Regions from separate parts of the Paenarthrobacter sp. MSM-2-10-13 genome, predicted to be linked through region 3. Evidence: riboswitches for the same ligand, from Rfam matches in the RefSeq annotation. Region 3 holds a riboswitch; each other region holds the start of a gene.
The links. Region 3 has a riboswitch for S-adenosylmethionine ahead of HAV21_RS21190 (homoserine O-acetyltransferase). Riboswitches for the same ligand answer to the same signal wherever they lie in the genome.
Positions count from the first base shown of each region.

Region 1: it holds a riboswitch for S-adenosylmethionine, as region 3 does, so the genes downstream of both, HAV21_RS14470 (DUF1737 domain-containing protein) here and HAV21_RS21190 (homoserine O-acetyltransferase) in region 3, are expected to answer to the same signal.
Region 2: it holds a riboswitch for S-adenosylmethionine, as region 3 does, so the genes downstream of both, HAV21_RS02255 (aminotransferase class V-fold PLP-dependent enzyme) here and HAV21_RS21190 (homoserine O-acetyltransferase) in region 3, are expected to answer to the same signal.

Region 1 is NZ_JAAOXO010000007.1:96,318-103,322, reverse strand. Features, by position in the region: gene HAV21_RS14485 (aromatic amino acid ammonia-lyase) at 1-579, opposite strand, end outside; gene HAV21_RS14480 (NtaA/DmoA family FMN-dependent monooxygenase) at 579-1,907, opposite strand; gene HAV21_RS14475 (SulP family inorganic anion transporter) at 2,061-3,761, shown strand; SAM riboswitch class IV at 3,848-3,959, shown strand; gene HAV21_RS14470 (DUF1737 domain-containing protein) at 3,973-4,239, shown strand; gene HAV21_RS14465 (rhodanese-like domain-containing protein) at 4,236-4,646, shown strand; gene HAV21_RS14460 (O-succinylhomoserine sulfhydrylase) at 4,647-5,855, shown strand; gene HAV21_RS14455 (hypothetical protein) at 5,866-6,492, shown strand; gene HAV21_RS14450 (UDP-N-acetylglucosamine 1-carboxyvinyltransferase) at 6,707-7,005, opposite strand, start outside.
Region 2 is NZ_JAAOXO010000001.1:474,947-481,951, reverse strand. Features, by position in the region: gene HAV21_RS02265 (ribosome small subunit-dependent GTPase A) at 1-479, shown strand, start outside; gene hisN (histidinol-phosphatase) at 535-1,347, shown strand; SAM riboswitch class IV at 1,518-1,631, shown strand; gene HAV21_RS02255 (aminotransferase class V-fold PLP-dependent enzyme) at 1,664-3,073, shown strand; gene HAV21_RS02250 (class I SAM-dependent methyltransferase) at 3,194-4,018, shown strand; gene HAV21_RS02245 (metal-dependent transcriptional regulator) at 4,028-4,741, shown strand; gene HAV21_RS02240 (MFS transporter) at 4,792-6,240, opposite strand; gene HAV21_RS02235 (hypothetical protein) at 6,278-6,652, shown strand; partial or broken gene HAV21_RS02230 (trypsin-like peptidase domain-containing protein) at 6,676-7,005, opposite strand, start outside.
Region 3 is NZ_JAAOXO010000016.1:68,935-75,939, reverse strand. Features, by position in the region: gene HAV21_RS21210 (dienelactone hydrolase family protein) at 1-82, opposite strand, end outside; gene HAV21_RS21205 (SGNH/GDSL hydrolase family protein) at 153-1,016, shown strand; gene HAV21_RS21200 (winged helix DNA-binding domain-containing protein) at 1,046-2,221, shown strand; gene HAV21_RS21195 (hypothetical protein) at 2,284-2,742, shown strand; gene HAV21_RS21190 (homoserine O-acetyltransferase) at 2,797-3,918, opposite strand; SAM riboswitch class IV at 3,934-4,050, opposite strand; gene HAV21_RS21185 (bifunctional o-acetylhomoserine/o-acetylserine sulfhydrylase) at 4,214-5,554, opposite strand; gene HAV21_RS21180 (VOC family protein) at 5,756-6,394, shown strand; gene HAV21_RS21175 (type II CAAX endopeptidase family protein) at 6,481-7,005, opposite strand, start outside.

The sequences.
Region 1 (7,005 bases), on a different contig from region 3:
GGCGAGGACAAGGGGTTGGAGACCGGCGTCGGCAAGCGCTTTGGCGCCGGGGACCAGTGCGCCGTCCGCGTTGAACGCTTCACCTTCTCCGATGGCAACGGCGGCGACGGCGGCAAGCTGGGTCAGGTCCGATGAACCCACCGAGCCCTCACGCGGGATGGCGGGAAAGACCCCGCGGTTGAGCATTTCGGCATAGAACTCGGCGGTTCCAGGGCGTACGCCGGAACCGCCTCTGCTGAAACCGATGAGCCGGGCCAGGATCACGGATCTGGATGCAGCGCGGTCCAGATATGAGCCAACCCCGCTGTTGTGATACCTGACCACCTGGATCTGGTACGAAAGGAGCGACTTCTCCTCCACAGCGGTATCCCGGCCGGAACCGAGCAAGGTATTCAGTCCGTAGACCCGTTCGCCGGAGGCGGCGGTATACTCCACGATTTCCCGCGAGCGGCCGAGCAAAGACAACGCATCTTGGTTGAGTTTCACATGGAACCTCGGGTCTGCCGCCGCCCGGGCCACGTCCGCAACTAGCACCGGAGACGATCCGATCACCAGTGTCTGCGGCTTCCCCGGCACCATTAGAAGTCCAGGAGGTTTTGCCGAAACCCGCCGTTGCCGTAACTCTTCCTCAACAGCCCGCGACGCCTCAGTTCCGGCGTCAGCTTGTCCAGCACGCTGTGCACTGTTACCGGGTCCACGAAGCCGGAGAACAGGAACCCATCGCCCTCCACGGCGGAGCCTGTTTCCTCCAGGTAGTCAGCGATTTCGCCAACCGTGCCGATGATCGAGTCGCCTGCTCCGCCGCTGCGTGCCTGGAGGATCTGGCGAAGGGTGGAACCTGGAGGGGCAGCCTTGGCGAAGTGTTCCAGTGTGCCTTGGTTACTGTTGGTGCTCAGCTCGGGCAACGGAGCGTCGAGGTCGAACTGCTTGAAGTCGATGACGGAGAGGTAGGAGATCGAGTTGAGCTGGCTGTCGATGTCTCTCTGGGTGAGTTCACGCCGCTGCGCCCGCAGCTCCTGTGCCTCGGCTGTAGAACCAACAACGGTGGGCTTCAGGACGAAAAGTACCTTGACGTCGTCGGGATTTCGGCCGGCCTTCGCAGCTTCCGCGCGGATCGAGTCACGGTAGGACTTCATCCCGTCAACCCCACGAGCGAGGGCAATGGCGACGTCGGCATGGCCGCCTGCGAATGCCTTGCCCCGGGGCGAGGCACCAGCCTGAACCAACACAGGTTCCTCAGGCAGGGGCGCCGTGTTCAACGGGCCTCTGACCTTGAAAAAGTCTCCTTGGTGGTTGATGGGGTGCACTTTGTTATGGTCCGCGAACACCCCGGCTTCAACATCCTCAAGCACGGCCCCAGGTTCCCAACTCCGCCAAAGGCGCCTGACGACGTCCACGAACTCCTCCGCTTTCTCATAGCGGAGATCGTGTTCAATCTGCTGGTCCAGCCCATAGTTCTGTGCGGCGAGGTCGCTGCCGGAGGTGACGACGTTCCAGCCGAGCTGTCCTTCTGAAAAGTGTTGCAGCGTGGCCAGGAGCCTGGCGGCGGTGAAGGGCGGGTAGAAGGAAGCGCTGACCGTGGGCACGATTCCTAGGTGCTCCGTGACGGAGAGAAGGTACGGGACCAAGGCAAGGGGATCGTGCTTAGGTGCAAACGAGGCGTGGGCCAAGGAAACCTCGGCCGTACCCCCATAGGTGTCCGGAACGGTGAGGGAATCTTCAATGATGAACAGGTCCAAGCCGGATCGCTCAAACGCACGGACGGCCTCCTGATAGAGGGCGGGCTTCTTCCAGTCGTAGCCCAGGCCATAGCCGGGAGTCCCCCAACCCTGGACACCGAAACCGTGGCCCACGAACCATCCAAAGTGCAGCATGGGCTTGAGTGTAGAACTGCTTTGTCCGTTCACCGCGACCTGATTTCATGCGAAGTTACAGGGGGTCGTACTGGGTCAATTATGCTCCCGGGACGTCACATTTGGGCCCCGCCCATGACGGTATGGATTTCCACATACGGCGTTCGCCTTGTTCCGCAAACACCATGCGTCCGGAATGATCGCTGTATGAGTTCAGCCACCCGCACTTCCGCCAAGGACCGCCTTTGGGGCGTCTGGGCACTCAAGGGGTACAAACGTGAATGGCTGCGGCACGACGCCGTGGCGGGTGCTGCGCTCTTTGCCCTGCTGGTGCCTGCGGGCATGGCCTACGCGCAGGCGGCCGGTTTGCCACCCGTCACAGGGCTCTACGCCACGGTGATTCCGTTGCTGGTTTACGCCGTGGTGGGGCCTTCGCGCATTTTGGTCCTGGGACCCGATTCATCCCTTGCCCCCATGATTGCCGCAGCTATTGTTCCGCTTGCGGCCGGCAGTAGTGAGAGATCGGTGGCACTCGCCGGGCTGTTGGCTGTGTTGATCGGGGTGATCATGCTCGCGGGCTCCGCACTGAATCTCGGTGCCATCACCGGGCTGCTGTCCAAACCCATTAGGCTCGGATACCTGAACGGAATCGCCTTGCTGGTGGCGTTATCGCAGCTTCCGGCGTTCCTGGGGATAGAGGCCGACGGCGACATCTGGCAAAAGCTCGCGAAGGTCACCACCGGGTTGCTGGGCGGCGGGGTCAATGTCACCGCGCTGCTGCTAGGCGTCGGTTCCCTGGCCCTCATTTGGATCCCGCGGCTGCTGAAGTGGAAGGTACCTGGCGTCCTGCTGGCGGTGGTCGGCTCCTGCATTGCAACGGCTGTTTGGGGCCTGAACGACGACGTCAAGGTCACCGGGGTTTTGCCGCAGGGGCTGCCGATGCCCGCGCTCGGCGGCATTGGCTGGGCTGACGCTCTGATGCTGCTTCCCGCTGCGGCCGGTATTGCCCTCATGGCTTTCGCGGACACTGGCGTCCTGTCCCAGACATTGGCAGCGAAGGAAGGAAAGAGAGTCTCGGGCAACCGGGAGATGGCGGCGTTGGGGGCAGCCAACGCAGCCACAGGGTTGTTGGGCGGATTCCCCATCTCCGGCAGTGCATCCAGGACCCCGGTGGCCGTGGATGCTGGTGCCAAATCCCAGATGACCGGGGTGGTTGGTGCGGGGCTGGTTCTGGCTTTCATGCTGCTGGCTCCCGGAGTGACCGGGTACCTGCCTTCGGCCACCCTGGCGGCCGTCGTCATCGCTGCGGCAATTGCCTTGGCCGACCCCGCCGGTGTTAGGCGGCTCTTCAGCCTGAGCCGAAGCGAATCCGTGGTCATGCTGGCTGCGTTCCTGGGCGTTCTCACCGTTGGGGTACTGCAGGGAATCGTCGTAGCCATAGCCTTGGCACTTCTGGACTTTGTTCGGCGGGCCTGGGATCCGTACCGGACAGAACTCGGCGCCGAAGAAGGGCTCCCTGGCTATCACGATCTGGAGCGGCACCCCGAAGGTGAGCGCATCCCCGGACTCCTCATCCTCCGCTTTGATGCGCCCCTGTTCTTCGGTAATGGGCAGGTCCTGACTGCCTTTGTCCGGGAGCAACTGGACGAAGCCCCGGAGGAGACCGCGGACCCGGTTACCCATGTCATCCTCGCCGCGGAGCCCATCACCGGGATCGACACTACGGCGCTGGATGACCTGGTCACATTGGACGAATGGCTGGCCCGCAAAGGCGTGGATTTAGTGTTCGCCGAACTGAAGGGGCCTGTCAAAGACAAACTACTCCGCTTGGGCACTGCAGCCCGTTTTACGCCCGAGCACTTCTTCCCCACTGTGGGCGCAGCCGTGCGCGCACTGAAAAACGCATAAGGGAAGCACCGCCGATTACGCAACATGACGGCCGGACACCAGCCCGCAAGTGCAGCCCAAGGCCCGTGGATGTTACGTTTTTCTTGAGTAATGAGTACCAGCGCGAAGCCCTGACTTGCTGGTCGGCAACCCTCTCTCCGGCGGGGTGCCTCAGGTGACTACTCGGCGTATCGACAACTCGAACTGCAAGCGTGACTGAGGAGCACCAGCTATGCCTGAACCCACTGAAGAAAAACTTTCCTATCGCCTGATTACTGGCCCGGACACCCGTGATTTCTGCGAGCGGATCCACACCGCCCTCGCCGAGGGCTATGTGCTCCATGGCAGCCCGGCTGCCACGTTCAACGGCACGGACGTCATTGTTGCCCAAGCAGTGGTGCTGCCCGCCGCGATCGCCAATGCCGATGCCGCCGTTGCCAGTGCCGTTGACCAGCTTGAGAGCGACGACGACGAAGCAGCATTCGAGGGACACGCATGAGCTACGCAGGTGACCTGACCCCGCAGGATGCGTGGGCCAAACTCGAAGAAGGTGCCATCCTGGTGGACGTCCGCACCGAGGGCGAGTGGGCCCACATCGGTATCCCCGACACCAAAGCCACGGAAAACGATCCCCTTTTCATCCAGTGGAACCTCGCCGGCGGCATCCCCAACTCCCGCTTCATCGAGGACTTGCGTCAGCAGGCACCCGAGGACCACGGCGTTGAGTTGGTGTTCCTGTGCCGCTCCGGTCAGCGCTCCATCTCCGCAGCCATCGCCGCCACGCAAGCCGGTTTCACTGCCTACAACGTCTTGGAGGGCTTTGAAGGTGAACCGGACCGCTATGGTGAGCGCACCGTCAACGGTTGGAAGAACCGTGGCCTGCCGACGAATCTGGGGACTGAGTAAGTGACTTTTAATCCCGATGCCGCCGGTTGGAGCCCTGATACCCAGGCTGTTCGCGGTGGCCTTGACCGTACCAACTTCCAGGAAACGTCCGAGCCCGTTTTTCTGAACTCCGGTTTCGTCTACGAATCCGCTGCTGCCGCCGAGCGCGCCTTCACCGGTGAGGACGAACGTTTCGTATACTCCCGCTACGGCAACCCTTCCGTTGCAACGTTCCAGGAGCGGCTGCGCCTGCTCGAAGGAACCGAAGCCTGCTTTGCGACTGCGTCAGGTATGTCCGCGGTCTTCACTGCCTTGGGTGCCCTGCTGGCTGCCGGTGACCGCGTGGTTGCCGCCCGTTCCCTGTTCGGTTCCTGCTTTGTGATCCTCAATGAGATCCTGCCACGGTGGGGCGTTCACACGGTCTTCGTAGACGGCCCGGACTTGGAGCAGTGGCGCGAAGCCCTCTCCGAGCCCACTACCGCGGTCTTCTTCGAATCTCCGTCCAACCCCATGCAGGAGATCGTGGACATCGCTGCGGTCAGCGAACTGGCGCATGCTGCCGGGGCCACCGTGGTGGTGGACAACGTCTTTGCCACGCCCCTGCTACAACGCTGCGGTGAGCTGGGAGCGGACGTCATTGTTTACTCCGGCACCAAGCACATCGACGGCCAGGGACGCGTCCTTGGCGGCGCGATCCTGGGCACCAAAGAATTCATCGACGGCCCGGTCAAGCAACTCATGCGGCACACCGGCCCTTCACTATCCGCGTTCAACGCCTGGGTGCTAACCAAGGGCTTGGAGACCATCGGACTGCGTGTAAACCACAGCTCGGCATCCGCGTTGAAGATCGCAGAGTGGCTCGAGCAGCAACCCGCCATCAGCTGGGTTAAGTACCCGCTGTTAAAGTCTCACCCGCAGTACGAACTTGCGGCGAAGCAGATGAAGGCGGGCGGCACCGTCCTGACCTTTGAGCTATCTCCTTCGGCCGGACGATCAGCCAAAGAGGCTGCCTTCGCCTTGCTCGACGGTCTCTCCGTCATTGACATCTCCAACAACCTGGGCGACTCCAAATCCCTCATCACCCACCCTGCCACCACCACCCACCGGGCCATGGGACCGGAGGGGCGGGCGGCGATCGGGCTTTCGGATGGTGTTGTCCGCCTGTCCGTAGGGCTTGAAGATGTAAACGACCTCATCCTGGATCTGGAGAAGGCCCTCAAACAGGTCTAACCTTGCTGCCATGAGCGAGAACCATCCCTATCGCCGTGCCGGAGCGGTCATCGTTGCCGGCACGGTGGTGTGGTTCGTAGGAATCTCTCCAGTCTCACGCGTTTACATCACCCCCAACAACGCCGAGCGGCTGCGCATGCTCACAGCCGGACAGCGCGGCTGGATCGTGGGTCAGCACCTTACCGCCGTGGGAACAGTTGCAGTGCCTGTGGGAATCGCCGCCTTTGCCCGCGCTGTTCAGGACCAAGATGCCGTTCAAGGAAACGCATCGCATCGGAGGGCGAGGAAGTGGGCTTTCGGTGCAGCCGCCGCCTTACTCGCGGGCGCCCCGTTCTTCGTCTCAAGCCTCGCCCGGCGAGCATCCGACCTTGAAGGGTTCGCCTACCGCAGGGGATCCAACGCGCCGTTCCTGGCGTACTCCGGGCTGCATGTTGTGGCGTTGGCCGCGCTCGGCGGGAGCCTTCTTTCCTTACCCGCAAGCCGCTGGATTGGTATCACGGCTGCGGCCAGCGCACCCGTTTACGGCGCCATCCTGGCAGTCAAAAAGGACATCCCGCCGTTCTGCTTCTATCTGGTGGAGGGACTCGTCGGCGCCTACCTGATGACGTGGGAAGAACAGGACGCAAAGGCCTCCTGACCCGGGTCAGCATGCGAGGTCGTTCCTGATGCGCGCGGGGGCAGTACCCCGCATTCCGCGTCAGGAGGCCGAGTGGGGACAGGGCTGAGGCCGGCTCCCGGTCCGTTCCGCACCAGTTCCCGCCATCCGCACCAGAGGTATCTGGCGCAAACGGCGGAAACGGGAGCGCCAAAAGCACTAACGGGTGCCGCCGGCTGTCCAAGCAGCGCCAGCGTCAGTCCTGGAAGTACTCGATTTTCGCGCCAATGGTGTTCAGTCGCTCTGCAAGGTCCTCATAGCCGCGCTCAATCACGTAGATGTTGCGAAGTTCGGAGGTGCCCCTGGCTGCCAACATGGCAAGGAGCAGGCAAGCGGCCGGGCGGAGGGCCGGCGGGCAGCCGATTTCCGCGGCACGCCATTTGGTGGGTCCGTTGACGTAGATTCGGTGCGGATCCAGCAACTGCACCTGTGCGCCCAATTTGTTGAGTTCCGTCAGGTAGATGGCTCGGTTCTCGTACACCCAGTCGTGGATCA
Region 2 (7,005 bases), on a different contig from region 3:
CCGTATCCCAGCTCCGCTCACATCTAGGTGGCAAAGTCACCGTCATGCTGGGCCACTCGGGTGTCGGCAAATCCACCATGGTTAACGCACTGACAGGGGCGGAGCGCGCCACGGGCGGCGTCAATGCGGTGACGGGCCGTGGCCGGCACACCTCATCCTCGGCCTTGGCGCTGAAGCTGGACGACGCCCCGTCCGGCAGCTGGATTATCGATACGCCCGGCATCCGTTCCTTCGGCCTGGCTCATGTGGACCCGGACCGGATCCTCCATTCGTTCCCGGACCTTGAGCCCGGCACGGAAACCTGCGACCGCGGCTGCAAGCACAGTGCAACCGCCACCAATTGCGGGCTGGATGCATGGGTGAACGATGGCCACGCAGGACCATCAGGAGTAGCACGGTTGGCCTCCCTGCGCCGCCTGTTGGGTGCAGACCCAAGACTCGAGGCGAAAGAGACCAAGGAACTGGGCACCGTCAACTGATCGTTACCGGCTTCACGTCCCCAATGAGGCGAACGATTCAGGATAGTTTGGTGGCATGACCCATCCCGTTTCCACGTACAACGATGACCTGCGCCTGGCCCACGTCCTCGCTGATTCAGTCGACGCCCAGACCATGGATCGCTTCAAGGCACTGGACCTCAAGATCGAAACCAAGCCCGACCTCACGCCGGTCACTGATGCTGACAAGGCCGCTGAGGAAGCTATCCGCGGCCAGCTGTCCCGCTCGCGCCCACGTGATGCGGTCCTGGGCGAGGAGTTCGGCAGCAGCGGCCACGGCTCGCGCCGTTGGATCATCGACCCCATCGACGGAACCAAGAACTTCGTCCGGGGTGTTCCGGTGTGGGCAACGTTGATTGCCCTCGTGGACGACGGCGAACCTGTGGTGGGCGTTGTGAGCGCCCCGGCATTGGGGAAACGCTGGTGGGCCGCCAAGGACATGGGCGCCTACATGGGCCGGTCCCTCGCCTCGGCCACGCGCCTCAAAGTTTCCAACGTCTCCAGTTTGGCGGACGCCTCCATGTCCTACTCCAGCCTCTCGGGCTGGAAGGAACGCGGCAATCTTGACGAATTCCTGGACCTCACCGAAGATGTTTGGCGCACGCGCGCCTATGGTGACTTCTGGTCGTACTGTCTCGTGGCCGAGGGCGCAGTGGACATCGCCTGCGAGCCTGAGCTGAACCTTTATGACATGGCAGCACTCGTCCCCATCGTCACTGAGGCCGGTGGCCGTTTCACCTCCCTGGAAGGCGAAGACGGTCCCTTCGGCGGCAATGCGCTGGCCACCAACTCGATCCTTCACTCAGAAGTCCTCAAGCGGCTCAACCCCGGCTTGGACGATCTTTTCTAGTCCTCCTGCAAACCAGCAGGAACGGAATATTCGACGGCGGCAGCCCCCTTTTGGGGGTCTCCGCCGTTTTTTATTCGACAAAACGCGCATTTTGACTCCGACGTAATAAAGGGCTTAACAATCGGCAGCGGCTTTGGAAGGGCCCCCGGACGTGCTTTAGCCTTTTTACAGGTCACGAGTGCCAGCGCTAAACCCCGGTTTGCTGGCCGGCAACCCTCCATTCGCGGTGGGGTGCCCCGGGTGACGACCCGGCCGGTCCGGAACGGATGCGGCAAGCGCGGATTCCCTGTGGGGGGTCCCTCTTGAGTGAGGTCCTATGAGCACTGTCACGTTCGACTCAAACATCATTCCGTCCTTCGCCGCAGAAACCACAGCAGAGACAGCCGCCGCTGCACGGCCGCTGGCAGCTGTTACCGGCGCCGAGTTGCAAGCGCCCCTGATTCAGGGCGGACACGTTCGCTACGCAAACCTCGACTACGGGGCATCGGCTCCGGCGTTGACCATCGTCTCGGCGTACCTCAACGAAGTCCTTCCCTACTATGCGAGTGTCCACCGCGGCGCGGGCTACGCCTCCCAGATCAGCACCTCGGTGTACGAAAATTCACGGAACATCGTCCGCGAATTCGTTGGCGGGCGGGCAGATGATTCTGTCATCTTCACCCGGAACACCACGGACTCCTTGAACCTGCTGGCCGGCTGCCTTCCGCTGATTGACGGCAAGCCCGCAGGTGAGGTCCTGTACCTGGATATCGAACACCACGCCAACCTGCTTCCGTGGCAGGGTGTCCCGCACCGCAGCGTCGTAGCGGCACCAACCTTGGCCGAGACCCTGGACAAACTCCGCGGGGAGCTGGCTCAAGGCGGTGTCAGCCTGCTTGCGGTGACCGGAGCCTCCAACGTCACCGGTGAGATCCTACCCATCGCAGAGCTTGCTTCCCTGGCCCACCAGTACGGTGCACGGATTGTGGTGGATGCCGCCCAACTCGCACCGCACCGTCGGATCAACATCACCGAGGCAGACGTGGACTACGTGGTCTTCTCCGGACACAAGCTCTACGCCCCCTTCGGTGCCGGCGTTGTGGTGGGCCGTCCCGACTGGCTCGACGCCGGCACTCCGCACCTGGCCGGTGGCGGCGCGGTCCGTGAAGCCCGATTGGACTCCGTTAGCTGGGCGGCAGGCCCTGCGCGACACGAGGGCGGCTCGCCGAATGTTCTGGGTGCCGCAACCCTCGCCCGTGCCACCCAGGTGCTGGCCGGGTTGGACCAGGACGAGTGGCACGCCCATGAAACCGCCATCCGCTCCTACTTGGTGGAAGGCCTGGAAGCCATCGACGGCGTGACCGTGCACAAGATCTTCACAGACTCCTTGGACACCATCGGTGTGGTCAATTTCTCCGTCGAAGGATTCGACGCCGGATTGGTGGCCGCCTACCTGGCAGCAGAGCACGGCGTGGGCCTGCGGGACGGCCGCTTCTGCGCCCACCCGCTCCTCAAGCGCCTGGGGCTCCCGTCTGGCTCTCTGCGTGCCAGCTTCGGCGTCGGCTCCCGGTTGGAGGACGCTTCCAGGCTGCTCGCAGGCATCCAAGGGCTCAAGCGCGACGGATTGGGTTGGGACTACGTGGTGGACGAGGGCCGATGGGTTCCCGCCAATGACCACCGCACCTACCCCGAATGGGCGCCCAACACTCCGGGCACTGCGGGAGCAGCTCCCTGCACAGTCGACTAGAAAACACACAGTCGACTAGAAACACTGTGGACCAGGCACACTGTGGACCAGGCGTAACGGCCGCTGAGGTAAATTCGTAGGGTACCCACTGGCCATCCTGTGAAGGAGTTCTGCGTGTCCCTGCGTCCCCCGGGCGCCGCAAACGGTGCGGCCGGCATTCCCGGACCCGCTGGACCGCGAGGTCCCAAGCTCCACGCTGCCCGTCGGCGCGAACTCGGCCAGAGCTTCCAGGACGGCGGAGAACACTATGACCGTGTGCGTCCTGGCTACCCACGGGACTCCCTGGATTGGCTCGTTCCTCCCGGGGCAAGGTCGGCGGCCGACCTCGGCGCAGGCACAGGAAAATTCACGGCACTCCTTATCCAGCGCGGACTGGCGGTCACCGCCGTCGATCCTTCCACGGACATGCTGGAGCAACTGCGAAAAAGCTACCCCCTCGTCAACGCGCTGGAGGGAACGGCAGAGGCAACTGGACTGACGGACTCAGCATTCGACGTCGTCAGCGTTGCCCAAGCCTGGCACTGGTGTGAGCCCATGGCAGCGAGCACCGAGATCTCCCGGATCCTGCGTCCCGACGGAGTCCTGGGGCTGATCTGGAATCAGTTGGACACGTCCATTCCCTGGGTACACCGCCTTTCCCGCATCATGCATGCAGGCGATGTCCACAAGCCCGGCTTCCGGCCAGTCATTGGCCCGGAGTTTGGTGGTTTGGAAAGCCACCTGACCCAGTGGGAGGATGCCCTGACTCCTGAGGACATCATGGAACTCACCAAATCCCGCAGCTACTATCTCCGAGCCAACGACGCCACCCGGGCTAAGGTCATGCACAACCTGGAGTGGTACCTCCATGACCACCTCGGTCATGCCCCAGGTGAAACCATCGGGTTGCCCTACATGACGCAAACCTGGCGGGCGTTCAAGATTCAGGGTCCGGCGCCACGGTAGGCTTGGGGTGTGAAGACCAGTACGCCCTCCTCCTCGATTGAGGACTACGTCAAGGTCATCTACTCCTACACGGAGTGGCAGGACAAGCCGATTACGTCATCCCAGCTCGCCCTGCGCCTCGGGGTGGCAAATTCCTCAGTGTCGGAGATGGTGCGCAAACTCAAGGACCAGGGTTTGGTTGATCACCAGCCCTATAGCGCTATCAGGCTGACCCCTGAAGGCATGCGGCTCGCCCTCTCCATGGTGCGCCGGCACCGGCTCATTGAGACGTACCTTGTTGAGGAACTCGGATACAGCTGGGACGAAGTCCACGACGAAGCCGAGATGTTGGAACATGCGGTGTCCGATACCTTCATCGAACGCATGTCCGCCAAGCTTGGCCATCCTGTCCGGGACCCGCACGGGGACCCGATACCTTCGGCCGATGGATCGGTTGAGCTGCCGCACGCCTACCGAATGATCGAGTTGGATCAGGGCCACTCGGGTCGCATCACACGAATCAGCGACGAAAATCCGGACCTCCTGCGCTACCTTGCCTCGGAGGAGATCTCCCTGGACGCACCGGTGGAAGTGGTGGGGCGTAAACCCTTTGGCGGAGCTTTGGTAGTGCGCATCGGCAGCGGCTCCCGTGGCCGGGAATTCGATCTCGCGGATGAAATCACGTCAGCTCTGTGGGTCCAGAGCTCCGAGACGCACGAAGGCTGCGTTCTTCCCGCCCGCTGAGTCCGTTCGCGCCTGAGCCCGTTCGCGTCTGAGCCCGTGCGCGCCCGAGGTCAGTTGACCTGCCCGCCCGGCCCGCCGTCGTCGGACGCTGTACCAGGTTCGCTGACAGCGGCAGTTGCGGCGTCCTGGACAGGGTTCCGGATTCCGACGGCGGAAACCACCGCCCCGAACAGGAACAGGCCCGCCGTCACCAGCAAAGCGTTATACAGGCCTTCCCGGGTAAAGGCCGGCCCCACAATGACCCCGGCGAAAGCGATGGAGATCAGACCCGCAATACGCGCCACGGCGTTGTTCACCGCCGACCCAATCCCAGCCTCCTCAGACGGGACGGCGCCAAGGATTGCAGCCGTCAGCGGCGCCACCAAGGTAGCCAGCCCGAGACCAAAGACCACCTGGCCCGGCAGCACCTGCGTCCAGTAGTTGAGGGGGTCCTGAATAGTCAACGACATCAGGAAACCCCCACCACACAGAATCGGTCCGATCGTCATGAACCATCGTGGGCCGTACTTACCGGCAAGCCCACCAAAGTAGGACGCACCCAGCATCAGGATGACCGTCCCTGGCAGCAGCGCCAAGCCCGCCACAGTGGCTCCCATCCCACCCACCTGCTGCAGGTAAATGCCCAGCACAAAGAAACCCAGGGAGATCGCGGCGTAAATGGCCAAGGTAGCGAGGTTACCCCAGGCAAAGTTGCCGATAGTGAAGAGCCTCAGAGGCAACATGGGCTGAGCAGTCCGGGCCTCGTGGAGGAGGAACAAAACCATTGCCGCAATGCCCACCATAAGCGGGATCCACACTTGCGGGCTCCCCCACCCCATCCTCCCCTGTTCGATGAACGCATACACCGGCCCACCCAAGCCGACCATGGCCAGGAATGCTCCCAAGTAGTCGATGCTCTTGCTCTTGTCCCTTGCGGCGTCGGATGCGCGCAAACCCGCAAGCAAAGGCCAGATGGCAACGGCCGGGATGACATTGATGAAGAAGATGACCCGCCAGGACAAAAGGTCCACGGCCATTCCGCCGATCAGCGGACCCACAATGGCCGCGGCACTGGTCCACCCGGACCACTGCCCAATGGCCTTCGACTGCGCCGGGCCGGAGAACGACGAGATGATCATGGCAAGCGAACTCGGAACCAGGAGTGCGCCGGCGATCCCCTGCAACGCACGGGACACCACCAGCACTTCACCGGTCCATGCCAGACCACACATCACAGAGGTGACCGCGAAACCAGCAAGGCCCCATTCGAGAATCCTTGCCCTGCCGAAATGGTCGGACAGTGAGCCGGCAACCAGGATCAACGCCCCCAGGGTGAGCAGGTAAGCGTCCACCACCCATTGCTGGATGACCAGCCCACCACCCAGTTCACGCCCGATGGCCGGGAGTGCGAGATTCACCACAAATCCATCAAGGATGGCGATGAACGAAGCCACAATTGCCACCACAAGTACGCGCTTTTGGAGCGGAGTTCTCGGCAGGAGGGCCGCTGCGTCAGTCATGTGCACAGCCTACGCCGGGGAAGTCCCGTATCGTTGAATGGTGATTAGCAGACGTGATGCCGCCTTGGCCCTTGATATTTCGATGGAAATGGCCCAACGCCACGGTATTCCGTCCCGCCTCTCGGAGGCCGACCTCAGGGACATGCAGGACAACCCCCCAGCGTGGTTGGTACAGTCCCGAGCCAACCGAACCGGTAAGCGACCCGTGTGGGTCCATCTGACCTGCGCTGTGTGCGGCTACACCGAGGCCGTTCGCCCCAAGAAATGGTGGCCCGATTTCTCCTTCGTCTTCTGTGGCACCCACCGGAACAGCGAACTGCCCGAACTCTTCCTCGGTGACGTACGCAGCGAATATGAAGGCGTCGGAAGCCGATTCGTCGGTGTAGTGGACGTCCGCAAGGACCAAGGCTAAACAGGGAGCCTAGCCGGGAACTCCTAGGCCGGCTGACTCATTTCGGATGGCACGGCAGTGAGCTGGAGGGCCTTGCCATCGCGGAGCACCGTCAACGGGAAAGTTTCGCCGATAGCCTCGGCAAACAGCAATTTCTGCAGGCTTTCAGCGCTGGAAACCGCTCGGTCCTGCGCGCGCAACACCACATCCCCTGCTTGGAGTCCGGACAACTCCGCGGGCGAGCCCGGAATGACCTCCACCACCCGCAGACCCTCCTTCTGGCCGGTCCTAACCACCGCACTCGCATCGAGGGGTATGGGCGTGCTGACCAGGCCCAGGTATGCGCGGCGAACGCGGCCGTCCCTCAGCAGCGA
Region 3 (7,005 bases):
CCAACAGGGGCTTGCCTGCGCGCTCGGCTTCGTCGTGGGACCACAGGACAACGGGGGCTGGAAAGGCGGGTGCTTCAGTCATGGGTCCATTCTTGCAGTTACCCACAAGTAACAACCTACGGTGGCGTAGGGTCGAGGTCACGGTGCAGGATATGAGCGTGAGTGAGAACAATCCATTACTGAAGCCGGGCGAGCCCGTCCCGGAGCCCCACGAACCCGTTCAAAAGCACCCGTGGACCCGATACGTGGCCCTGGGTGACTCCTTCACCGAGGGCATCGGCGACCCCGAACCCCGGAACCCCGGCGGTCACCGTGGTTGGGCGGATCGAGTGGCCGAGGAATTGGGCCGCGGCCAGGACGACTTCGCCTATGCCAACCTTGCCATCCGTGGCAGGCTGTTGCAGCAGATCATCGATGAACAAGTGGGCCCGTGCTTGGAGCTGCAGCCGGACCTGGTGTCCATTTCAGCTGGCGGCAACGACCTCATCCGCCCAGGCGGGGATCCCGATCTATTGGCCGAAAAGCTCGACGCCGCTGTGGCTGAGCTGAGCTCCGGCGGCGCTACCGTGGTCCTTTTCAACGGTCCGGACACGGCAGCATCGGTTCTGGGGCGTATCCGCGGCAAGGTTGCCATTTACAACGAGAACCTCCGGACCGTGGCTGCACGCCACGACGCCATCATCGCTGACATGTGGTCCTTGCGGCAGCTGGCAGACCCCCAAATGTGGGATGCCGACCGCCTGCATTTCTCCCCGCTGGGCCACCACACCATCGCCATGATGGTGCTGGACGCACTGAACGTCCACCACACTCTTGAGCCCCTGATGCCAAAGTCCCTTCCGCCGCGCACGTGGCGTGAGGCGAGGTCTTCGGACCTCGTCTGGGCCCGCGAGTACTTTGTCCCATGGGTGATCCGGAGGCTTCGGCATCAGTCCTCCGGCGATGGCATCAGTCCAAAACGTCCGACGCCGGGTCCCGTCTTCGGTTCCACCGGCACCCTGCTGCCACGCCGCTGACGTGACGCTTCTTCGCCGCGAGGTCCGCCATGCCGGGTGGTAGCTCCCTGTCCGCGGAGAGCGTCCGGCGGATAAGGCTCCGGCGGCAACAACTGCGGGCCCCCCACGCCGGAGGCCCCGCGGACGTGGTCCGTAACCTCCTGGCTGTCCAGTCGCAGGAGTTCCCTTATGCGAGGTGGACCCTTGCACAGAGAAGCTCCGCCGGCTCGTCACCGGTGGTCACGGCCTCAGATGTTGAGCAGGCCGTAGCTGATGGAACCATTCTGCGGACACACATCCTGCGCCCCACCTGGCACTTTGTGCACCGGGACGACCTCGGCTGGTTGATGGGATTGTCCGCAGATCGCCTCCACCAGGGCAACAAAGGCATGTATCGCCAAACAGGAATCGATGAAGACGCTGCTGCAAGGAGCGGCCAGATCCTGGCTGCTGCGGTGGCGGACGGGGCCCACAAGACACGCGAGGAACTGGCCCGGGTCCTGGGAGGGGCGGGTTTCCCCAGCAAGGGCCTGGGCTTCATCTACCACCTCATGCATGCCGAAATCAGCCGCGTCCTGGTCAGCGGGTCCCCCGTCCGATCCGCAGGCGGTGCCCTGAAACAGACGTACGCCCTGTTCGAGGAACGCGTTCCCGGGTTCCTAACCTCACCGTTGGCCGGGGAGGATCGTGAACAGGCACTTGGGCAATTGGCGCTGCGATACTTCAGCAGCCGGGGCCCCGCAACCGTGAAGGACTGTGCGGTGTGGTCCAGGCTGACCATGGAGGACGTGAAGCGTGGAGTCCAGGTGGCCCAGGACATCTCTCCCGGCAGCTTGGGCGCCCTTCTGCTCGATGGACTTGAGTATTATCTGGCTGCGGAGGAAGTAGACACCCTCGCCAGCGGGGACCATCCCTGGACGACTGCGGACCCTGCGCTCCCGCGCATTGACCTTATCCAGTGCTACGACGAGTACGTGATGGGCTACTCGCAGTCCCGGCACTTCCTGGGCGGAACGGCGCCATACTTCCCAGAGGACAACGGACCCATGCACGTGGTCCTGCTGGATGGCCGGTTGGCCGGATGGTGGCGTCACGGATTCTCCGGCGGAGTCTGCGAGCTGGACGTGCGAATGAACCGACCTGCCACTGCGCAGGAGCAGGCCGCCCTGCAGACCGAGGTGGATCGCTATGGCCGGTTCCTGGGCATGGACGTGACGCTGGTGTGACGTGGCGGGAACGGCCCAAGGGCACAGGACTAAGCTGGGGTGAGACCTAGGAGGCCTGCACTGTGAACAATCTGATCTTCTGGATCATCGTCTGCTCGTGGCTGATTCCCCTCGGAATCCGCATGTACAACCGCTCCCGGGCGCGCCGGATCCAGAACGACACCTTCCGCGGCCCGGGGTACCCGCCGCAGAACCTGCCGGGACCGGGGTATCCGCCGCAGAATTACCAGCAGCAGGATTACCCGGGACAGAGTTACCCTGGGCAAAGGTACGCTTCGCCGGGCTACCCGGGCTACCCGGGCTACCCGTCCGAGCCCACCGTCATCCGCCCCGTGGATGACGCGCCGCAGTCCGTGCCGCCGTCGAACCCGTCCTCCCCCACCCCGTTCGCCTCGACGAGCGGGTCCGAGCCGCAAGGATACCGGGCTCGCAAGCTGGCCGAGTTGGATACAAAATTCAGCAACGGCGAGATCGCCATGGAGGATTACATGCGGCAGCGCGGCGAGATCATGAATGGCTGAACTGCCTGGCATCGGACGTTCCTTGCCGTTTAAGCAGGGTCAGCACACCAGCGTTTAGGCGAAAAACGCTTCGCGGAGCTGGGCTGAGAGCTGGCCGATTTCGGTGAGGAAGCCATCATGGCCAATCGGCGCTTCAATGACGTGGACCGGCACCTCGCCAGGGAGCGCAGCGGCCAGTTCCCGGGACTGGGCCGGGAAGTAGAGCCTGTCACTGTCCACTGCCGCCACGAAGAAATCCGCCGTGGCACCCGAAAGCGCCGCTTCCAACGATCCGCGCCCCCTGGTGACGTCGTGGGACATCAGTGCCTCGGTGATGGCGATGTAGCTGTTGGCGTCAAAGCGGCGGACCAGTTTGGTTCCTTGGTGGTCCAGGTAGCTTTCCACCTGATACCGACCCCGCTCGCCCAATGCTGCGGCGGCGAGCGGAGTCTCCTGGTGCTGGGCTTGCCGGCCAAAGCGGACGTCCAGCTCCAGTGCCGAGCGGTAGGTGATGTGGGCGATGCGCCGGGCCAAAGCCAAACCGTGCTCAGGCGCGGGGCCACCGTAGTAGTCGCCGTTGTTGAAATTCGGGTCCTGCCTGATGGCCAGGGTTTGTGCTTGGGCAAAAGCAATCTGCTCGGCCGTGCTGTAGGCGCCTACTGCGATGACTGCGCAGCGTTTGACCCGATGGGGGTATGTCACAGCCCACTCAAGGGCGCGTGCGCCGCCCATGGATCCGCCCAATACGGCGTGCCAGGCGTCGATTCCCAGGGTATCGGCGAGGCGCGACTCTGCCTCTGTGCTGTCGCGCAGGGTGACCAGCGGGAATCGCGAGCCCCACGGGCGTCCATCCGGGGCTTCGGATGATGGACCGGTGCTGCCGTAACAGCCGCCCACGATGTTGATGGAGATGACAAAGAACTTGTTGGTGTCGATGGTGGCACCCGGACCAACGAGTTGCTCCCACCATCCTTCCTCGTCCGTGGCTCCGCGGGCTACGTGCGTACTGCCGGTGAGTGCGTGCTGGATGAGCACCGCGTTGGAGGCATCCGCGTTCAGCTGCCCCCAGGTCTCATAGGCGAGTACGACGTCGGGGAGGAATCCGCCGGCTTCAAGTTCCAGTGGGCCTATGCCGGCGTACTTGACGGTTCCGTCTTCTTCTCCGGATTTTGGAAGGGCTGTAGCAGTAATGGTCATTCCTTTGACACCTTAACCTCGCGCTTGCCCGTCGCCTTGCGTGCGAACAGGCCAGGTCTTCACCCGGGGCACCCCACCGCGGAGGAGGGTTGCCGGCCAGCAAGCCGGGGCTGTGTGCTGGCACTCATGACCTAATACGAAGAGTCTAGGAAACACAGGGGGGTTCTGGCGAAGAATGTGACAACAGTGTGACGGTTAAAGGTCACTTCGTTCGCCTACGAGCACCCGCCACTGCCGCCCGGCGAATTTTCGTCGGCGCGGGCGGCAGTCGGTCTGGTGCGTTGAGCCGTGGGCGTCAGGCGCCCTTGGCAGCCCGGAATCCGGCTTCGAGGTCCGCGATGATGTCATCTACGTGCTCGATACCGACGGACAAGCGCACCAGGCCCGGGTTGACGCCGGCAACAAGCTGCTGCTCCGCGGTCAGCTGACTGTGCGTCGTCGACGCCGGGTGGATGACCAGCGAGCGGACGTCACCGATGTTGGCAACGTGCGAGTGCAGTTCCAGACCATCCACAAAACGCTTGCCCGCTTCCACGCCACCCTTGATGTTGAAGGCAACGATTGCCCCCGTCCCCTTGGGTCCGTACTTCCGGCCACGGTCATACCACGGGCTGGATGGCAGGCCCGCGTAGGCGACCGATTCGACGTCGTCGTGGCTTTCAAGCCACTCAGCCACCTTGGTGGCGTTCGCTACGTGACGCTCCACGCGCAGGCTCAAGGTCTCCAACCCCTGGGCAATGAGGAAGGCGTTGAACGGAGACACGGCCGAGCCGAGATCACGAAGCAACTGGACGCGGGCCTTGAGGATGTAGGAGAGGTTGGCACCCAGCGCACCGTCCTTGCCGAGGTCCCTGGCGTAAACCAGCCCGTTGTAGCTGGGGTCCGGGGTGTTGAAGCCGGGGAAGCGTTCCGGGTCCTTGCCGAAGTCGAAGTTGCCGGAGTCAACAATCACACCGGCAATTGCGGAACCGTGACCGCCCAGATACTTGGTTGCCGAGTGGACCACAATGTCGGCGCCCCACTCGATGGGACGAATGAGGTACGGCGTTGACAGGGTGTTGTCCACGATCAGGGGCACGCCGGCCTCGTGGGCGACGCGTGCGATGCCTTCGATGTCCAGCACGTCCTGCCGCGGGTTGGAGACAACCTCGCCGAAGAACAGCTTGGTGTTCGGCTGGACGGCGTCACGCCACTGCTCCAGGTTGTCCGGGTCCTCCACGAAGGTGACGGAGATGCCGAATTTCTTCAGAGTGTGTGCAAGCAAGTTGTAGGTGCCGCCGTACAGGCTGGGGCTCGCCACGATGTGGTCGCCGGCCTCAGCGATGTTCAGGATGGCGAACGTCTCCGCGGCTTGTCCTGAGCTAAGCAGGAGTGCTCCCAGGCCACCTTCCAGGCTCGCGATCCGCTGCTCCACGGCATCCTGCGTCGGGTTGCCGATCCGGGTGTAGATGGGTGCGAGCTCCGCCAGGGCGAAGCGGTTGGCGGCACTCTCGGCACTGGGGAATACGAAGGACGTGGTCTGGTAGATGGGAAGCGAGCGCGCTCCGGTGGCTGAGTCCGGCTCCTGGCCTGCGTGGATTTGGCGGGTTTCGAAAGACCATCCTTGGGGCATGGAGTTCTCCTGTTCGTGACGCATGGGTTTGGCAAGCAGTGTGGTGCAGCTGAACTGGGGCCAGTCTAGGAACTGTCCGGAAGTCAGAACAGCTTTATGACGCCGATGGAATCTTTCGGTCTCTTAGCGTCCTCGCATGACGCCCATAGCGAAAGTTACATACATCCCACCTTAGTTAGGCTTGACTTAGCTGAGACACTGATCACAAAGTGCCAAGATGAAGCCATGCGCATGGATCACGTCTCTTACGCCTGTGAACGAGATGGCCTTTTGGCCACTACCGAACGAATTTCCGCGGCATTGGGAGTGGACGCTGTCCGGGGCGGAGTGCACCCGCGCTTCGGTACCCGGAACATGATCATTCCCCTCGCGGATAACAAATACCTGGAAGTTGTGGAGGTCCTGGACCACCCTGCTTCCGACAAAGCACCCTTTGGCCAAGCCGTCCGTGCACGGTCGGCTGCCGGTGGAGGTTGGATGGGCTGGTGCGTCGCCGTTGATGACCTCGCCCCGTTCGAGGACCGCCTTGGCCGCTCCGCCGTTCCGGGCAACCGCAAGTTCCCTGACGGCCGCGAATTGGTGTGGCAGCAGATTGGTATCCTCGGCTTGATCGCCGATCCCCAGGTGCCGTACCTGCTCAAGTGGGAGGGCGACCCCTCACTTCACCCGTCCAGGATTTACGAGAGCGACGTCAAGATGTCCAGCCTCACCATTGCGGGCTCGGCTGAACGCGTCACCGAGTGGTTGGGCGAACCGGTGGAAAAGCCGCTTGAGGATGTCGCAGTCCAGTGGATGGCACCGCACGGCACCCCCGGCATCCTGGCTGTCACTTTCGAAACCGCTACCGGAGCCGTCACCATCTAAAGCAGTTCCTTCCAAACTTCGGCCGCCATCAGCGGGTGCCAATGACGTCACCCAGCGATGGCGGCCGAATACCTTTAACGTGCGCTCTAACCGAGGCCTATAGCCTTGCCGAACAGGCTGAAACCTACGAACGCTACGATGTCCAGCAATGCGTGGGCAATCACCAAGGGCATGACCCGCTTGGTCTTGGTATAGATCCACGCGAACACCAAACCCATGACCACGTTGCCGATGAAGGGCCCAAAACCCTGGTACAGGTGGTAGCTCCCCCGCAGGAGGGCACTGACCACAATGGCTACCGGCATGCTCCAGCCGAACTTGCCAAAACGGTCCATGAGGTAGCCCACCACGATCACTTCTTCCACGATCGCGTGGCGCATGGCCGAGAGGATCAGCACTGGCACCGTCCACCAATAGGCGTCCAGGCCGCTGGGCACAATCGCCGTGGTGATGCCCAGGGCGCGGCCGGCGGCGTACAGGCCAAGCGAGGGGATCCCAATCACAGCCGCCAGGCCAAGACCCTGAAGAAGGTCCTTGCCGGGGCGGGCAAAGTTGAAGCCGAGCCGTGCGAAGGCTGAGCCACCGCCGCCGTCCTTGTGTCCGGGTGCGTG